DNA from 2 places in the Weissella sp. ESL1156 genome. Region 1 is predicted to be linked to the other one. Evidence: a T-box and tRNA genes for the amino acid it is inferred to sense, from the RefSeq annotation. Region 1 holds a T-box; the other holds one or more tRNA genes.
The links. A T-box is a leader RNA that pairs with one kind of tRNA and senses whether it is charged. The one in region 1 lies ahead of pheS (phenylalanine--tRNA ligase subunit alpha), so its partner is inferred to be a tRNA-Phe.

Region 1 (3,270 bases):
TCTTCAGCAGAAGCTTCGCGGGTAACCCCATCCAAAGTTTTGATAACTTCCTTGTCATGAGCACGACGAACATGTACCTCTGGCTGTGGTAATGCATTCAAGTTAAAAGCATGCATTGGCTGACCATACATTAATAACATGTAATTTGTAATATCGACAATATTTGAAATAGGTCGAATCCCCATTGTCCATAAACGACGTTGCAACCACAATGGTGAATCTTTCACCGTGACATTTTTGACCACACGTACAGCATACTTCGATGCTAACTCCGCAGGTGCCGTCACTTGGATAATGTCACTGGTTGCTTCCGTCGTTTCATGTAGCTCAAATGTTGGTAATGTTGGCTCTTCAGAGAGAATAGCTGCAACTTCCCAAGCAGTCCCGTTCATTGAGAACAAATCTGCACGATTAGGTGTAATACCCGTTTCTAAAATATCATCATCCAAACCTAAAACAGCTAATGCATCTTCACCCGGTTGTAACTCAGCTGCATCAACGTCGTTAAATACCCAAATACCGTCTTCAAAATCTTTTGGTGCAACTTTATCTTCAAAGCCAAGCTCTTGCAAAGCTGCTAACATACCATTAGAAACTTCACCACGTAACTTGCCTTTACGAATTTTTTTGTTGTCACCAATAATTGAGCCATGTTTTGCCAAAATAACCGTTTGACCTTCAGCCACATTTGGTGCGCCAGTCACAACTTGGATTGGTTCATCTTCACCTGCATCTAATTGTGTAATCACCATATGATCAGAATCAGGATGTGGCACAACAGACAACACTTTTGCAATGACAATTTTCTTCATATTGCCTTTTGGTTGATATTGTCCCTCAACTTCAACAGCCGTACGCGAAATTTTTTCTGCTAACTGTGCTGCAGGTAATGCAATTGGCAAATAATCACGTAACCAATTTACTGAAACTTTCATTTTGTTTTATCCTTTCTGATCAAATTGCGTTAAGAAACGAACATCGTTCAAATAGAAATTACGAATGTCTTCAACGCCATACTTCAACATGGCGAAACGATCAGGTCCTAATCCAAAGGCAAAACCACCGTAAACGTCTGGATCAATACCAGACTTACGCAAAACATTTGGATGAACCATACCAGCGCCTAGAACTTCAATCCATTCAATATCTTCTGGTGCCATATCTGGTGTCACCGCATTCCATGAAATATCAACTTCTACAGATGGTTCCGTAAACGGAAAGTACGATGGACGTAAACGAATATCATGCGCTTCACCAAATAAATTGTGAGCGACTGCTAATAAAGTTCCTTTTAAATCACCCATCGTAATATGCTTATCAATCACCAGTCCTTCCATTTGGTGGAATTGATGTGAGTGCGTTGCATCATCAGTATCACGACGATAAACACGGCCTGGTGAAACCATCTTTAATGGTCCCTTACTAAAATCATGTGCTTCCATTGTGCGCGCTTGCACTGGTGAAGTTTGCGTGCGCATCAAGATATCGGGTGTGATATAAAACGTATCTTGCATATCACGTGCTGGATGATCTTTTGGCAAATTCATGCGCTCAAAATTATATTGATCTTCTTCAACCTCTGGTCCTTCAATCACCTGATAACCCATCCCAATAAACTGGTCTTCTAAGCTTTCAATAATTTGCTGTAAGACATGTGGTTGTCCTTGCTTAACTGCACGACCAGGTAATGTGACATCAATCGTCTCTACAGCCAATTGTGCATCAAGAGCAATAGCTTCTAAATGTGTTTGACGTTCACTAATGGCAGCATTTAAAGTATCACGGACATCATTGGCTAATGCACCGATTACTGGTCGTTCTTCTGGTGCCAAATCTTTCATGCCACGAAGTACTTCAGTCAATGGTCCCTTTTTTCCTAACCAATGTACTCGTACCTGATTTAATGCCTTAACATCGGCAGCAGCATTAATCTGACCTAATGCTTCATCGCGCAATGTCGTGAGCTCATCTTGTAAACTCATGTTTCTTCTCCTTTTACTAATAAACTTTTTAAATAAAAAGTCCCTTCGATAATCATTATCGAAGGGACGCTCATTAACGTGGTACCACCCAAAAATTCAGTAGTCTTAGACAGACTACCCTCGGTTATCTGTTAACGGTGATAAACCGCATCAACTTTTTATTGACGAACTCCTGACTGAAATTCAATATCCTAAAAGGCAGGCTTTCACCACTTCCTGCTCGCTAAACTTAAGCGGATACTTACTAGGTCATTCATTGTTTCTTGCTCCATTGTACAAATTTTATTTTAAATTAGCAAGTTTCTATTTGTCGGTACATTGCCATTTGTCTGACCACTCATGAATTGCTGTCATCATATCACGCATTGACTCACCACGTGTGGTTAAGGCATATTCAATTAATGAAGAATCATCATAAGTACGACGCTCAACAATATCAGCCCCTTCAAGTTCCTTCAATCTTTCAACTAACACACGATCTGAACATTTTGAAACAGATTGTGCGAGATCCTTAAAACGAACTGGGCCATTGATCAGTAATGTTTCAATAATCATGCCATTCCATTTACGCCCAAGTATATCAAACGTTGCGATAAACTTATCGCATAACTTATTTTCACATACTTCGGTCATATCGGCTGTATTCTCAGTGACAACTGCCATAATATATTCTCCTTAACTTGTTGGTTTCTCTTCTCGTACTTTTATTTTATGCTTTACTTACAAAAAATGCACGAAATAACTTTTAAATTTCATAACTAACATTATATCCTTATTTTCTGCACTCGCAAAGAATAATTTGACAAGCAATGTATACTTATTTAGGTTATTTTTTTAGAAAGACAGGTGTCGTATGACGTCAAATCAAGATTCCCCTAGCATTTTTAATGCTACTTTTATTCAATTATTCATTATTCAAATTTTAAGTATGATGACCTTTTATAGTCTCTTTGTCATTATTGGTCCGTATGCAGTACATACATATCATGTTAGCGCAACAATGGCTGGTCTCATCACTGGTATGACGATTATTGGTACAATGATTGCTCGTTTTAGCGCTGGTGTGATGACTGCCAGGTTCAGTGCAAAAAAATTGACCATTATTAGTATGGTTATTTTGGTTCCCATCTTATTAGCTTACCAATATCACGGTGGTGTACTTTATCTACTATTGATTCGTTTTATTCAAGGATTAGCCGTGGGTTTAACTGGTACAGTCACCAATACTGCCGTTGTTAATGTTATTCCTCATGAACGACGCGCTGAAGGCATAGCTTACTTTTCACTA
Region 2 (3,270 bases), 630 kb from region 1:
AGTAAACTAGTAGTTCATCCAAAGCACCTTCTGTTGCACCAAAAATAATAGTAAATATGATAATTGGTACTAGCGCCAAACCACGGGTTACCAAACGTTGTAGCCACATCGGCATGCGTAAGGTCGTATAACCTTCCATGATAATTTGTGCTGTTAACGTCCCTGTGATCGTTGAATTTTGTCCAGATGCTAATAAGGCGATCGCAAACAACATACTTAAGAATGGACTTGCAATTGCCCCAACAATTTGACGGTTATTAAGCGCATTGAACAAATCACCAAACGCTTCTAAATCAGAACCATGGCCAAAGAACAAGGCAGCACCAACAATCAACAACAAAGCATTAACAATAAAAGCACCTGTTAATTGAATGTTAGAATCCCAAGCTGTAAACTTCAAAGCTTCTTTGATGCTTTTTTTATCACGCTTAACTTTACGCGTCTGCGAAATTGATGAATGTAAATAAAGGTTATGGGGCATAACCGTTGCACCAACAATTCCCAACGCTAACATCAATTGACTATGATGGATAATTTCTTTATGCGGTATTAGATTAACCGCCGCTGCTCCCATATCCGGTTTTGCTAAAATAGCCATGTATAAGAAGATGCCCAAAATAACCAAAATTAAAGTCGCAACAATCGCCTCGATCTTACGAAATCCTAATTTCATTAACAATAATAGTAACAAAACATCAGCAGCTGTAATCAAAACTCCCCATAATAATGGTAATCCAAATAGTAGATGCAGGGCGATAGCTGCCCCAATAACTTCAGCCATATCAGTTGCCATAATGGCCAACTCAGTCATGATCCATAATAACCAACCAATTGTTTTACTCGTACTGTCACGAGTCATTTGAGCCAAATCTTTTTGTGCGACAATTCCCAGTTTAGCGGCCATGTATTGTAACAACATCGCAATTAAACTCGAAATTAGAACAACTGACAATAACAAGTAGTGGTAACGTGCACCACCGACAATAGATGTAATCCAATTACCCGGATCCATGTATCCTACAGCAACCAGTGCCCCCGGTCCACTCCATGCCATTAATTTCCGGAAAAAGCTGCCTGTGCTCGGTACAGCAACTGAACCATTAATTTCAGCAAGACTTTGCTCTTCAGGTTCTTGTGCTGTTAGTTTCTCTGCCATTGATCGCTCTCCTATCTTACTCTCTAATACCTTCCTTTTATAGTATCTAACAAAGCATTAAAAATTAAAACCATTATGTACTATATAAATAAAAGTAAGGGATTTCAAAGAATATTCTTAACCAAAACGCAATAAATGTTACCCAATAAATCCTAAAAAAAAGTTCTATAAATCCTGTATTTTTGGATTTATAGAACTCTACGCATGCCGTCGATGGGGGTCGAACCCATACTCTCTTGCGAGAACTGGATTTTGAGTCCAGCGCGTCTGCCAATTCCGCCACAACGGCATATAATAATTAAATATATACAACAAAACGATGTCATCGAATGCCGTCGATGGGGGTCGAACCCATACTCCCTTGCGGGAACTGGATTTTGAGTCCAGCGCGTCTGCCAATTCCGCCACAACGGCATATTTAATTATTATGTTATAAAAACGAAGTCATTAAGACTTCAAGGGCGGTAGATGGGGATCGAACCCACGCGTGCCGGAACCACAAACCGGTGTGTTAACCACTTCACCACTACCGCCATCATCAGATAAACAGGGGTAGAGGGAGTCGAACCCCCACCGGCGGTTTTGGAGACCGTTGTTCTACCATTAAACTATACCCCTATTTGAGATGGTCCTATTGATAATACTTTGTATCATCAAATGGCGCGGGGCGGAATCGAACCGTCGACACTACGAGCTTCAATCGTATGCTCTACCAACTGAGCTACCGCGCCATTATAAACGGTCACAACGGGACTCGAACCCGTGATCTTTCGCGTGACAGGCGAACGTCATAACCAACTAGACCATGCGACCAATGGACGTTACAGGGTTCGAACCTGTGACCCCCTGCTTGTAAGGCAGGTGCTCTCCCAGCTGAGCTAAACGTCCATTTTTTATTGTTACAAACTCAACAACAAAAATTATTATACCGATATTTTGCAACCATTGCAACCCTAAACACAGGCATATTTAAATTAATATATGAATTAGTATATTTTTTCATAAAAACACTATGTCAACATTACATTTATTATAAAGAGTCCTCTGATTTTTATTTTTATCCTTACCAATATAAAAACTTACATTAAGAATCGCGAATTTATCATCATGCTATTTTGATTAAGTCATAATAAATGAATTAGGTAATTGCAACTTTGCGATATTTCCCCTATAATATGTAATCGTGGTGGTAACGTACACGTGTACGTGTACATTTCATAAACTATTCATTAATCTTGGTAGTGTAGCCAAGTGGTAAGGCAACGGTCTGCAAAACCGTCATCACGGGTTCGATTCCCGCCACTACCTTCTAAAAAAAAGAATGTTCCAAAAGGTTTCAATCGTTTGGAACACGTTTAAAAGCGCCAATCTACCAAATTGATAGATTGGCGCCTTTTGCAGCTGGTCATAACAACTTATGTCTCAACCCCTTTTTGTTTTATAATTCACTCAGTGCTTGTTCCCAAATAGCAACGGCTTTACCATCAGAAAAATTCTTCGCTGATTCATACGCTGACTGTGACATCTTAGTCCATAATTCATTATCACGTAGTAGTTGGCTAGCTTGTTTTGCCATTGCCACATTTGAACCATCTGGCACGATGTAACCATTCACACCGTCAGTAATTAATGCATGAGCCCCATATGGCACATCATAACTAATACTTGGCACACCGTGACTCATTGCTTCAACAAGATTCATCCCCAATCCTTCACCAACTGACGGTTGCAAAATAATCTGTGCTTGTTGATAAGCATCTTGTAAGGCTTGACCAGTCACATAGCCACCAAAAGTCACATGATCAACAACATTCAACTTTGCTGCTAAATCCTGTAACTCCTGCATGATTTCTTGTGATGCAGCATAGCCATAATAAACTAATGTTGCATCTGGTACATCATTCACGACTCGTGCCAGTACACGCATAGCCTGATCAGGTCGCTTTTCAGGTGATAACCGACCAACATAAATAAGTTGATGCTGTTGTCGTTTTCCTAATGGTATTTGTGGCTGCTGAAGCGCATCTTCACTTATGGTCAAATCAGGTGCAACTCGGATCGTTAATTGTGGATAACGTGTTTGTAAATCACGTTGTTGTGTTGCCGTTGGTACA

Region 2: it encodes a tRNA-Phe, which carries the amino acid that the T-box ahead of pheS (phenylalanine--tRNA ligase subunit alpha) is inferred to sense. The anticodon was not compared.

Annotation. Positions count from the first base shown of each region.
Region 1 is NZ_CP196372.1:966,424-969,693, forward strand. It holds gene pheT (phenylalanine--tRNA ligase subunit beta) at 1-935, opposite strand, end outside; gene pheS (phenylalanine--tRNA ligase subunit alpha) at 942-1,982, opposite strand; T-box leader at 2,042-2,248, opposite strand; gene ACSKY2_RS04870 (winged helix-turn-helix transcriptional regulator) at 2,286-2,645, opposite strand; gene ACSKY2_RS04875 (MFS transporter) at 2,836-3,270, shown strand, end outside.
Region 2 is NZ_CP196372.1:1,592,910-1,596,179, reverse strand. It holds gene ACSKY2_RS08185 (Nramp family divalent metal transporter) at 1-1,156, opposite strand, end outside; tRNA gene ACSKY2_RS08180 (tRNA-Leu) at 1,362-1,445, opposite strand; tRNA gene ACSKY2_RS08175 (tRNA-Leu) at 1,487-1,570, opposite strand; tRNA gene ACSKY2_RS08170 (tRNA-His) at 1,617-1,689, opposite strand; tRNA gene ACSKY2_RS08165 (tRNA-Trp) at 1,704-1,774, opposite strand; tRNA gene ACSKY2_RS08160 (tRNA-Phe) at 1,815-1,887, opposite strand; tRNA gene ACSKY2_RS08155 (tRNA-Asp) at 1,896-1,969, opposite strand; tRNA gene ACSKY2_RS08150 (tRNA-Val) at 1,972-2,044, opposite strand; tRNA gene ACSKY2_RS08145 (tRNA-Cys) at 2,394-2,464, shown strand; gene ACSKY2_RS08140 (glycosyltransferase) at 2,595-3,270, opposite strand, start outside.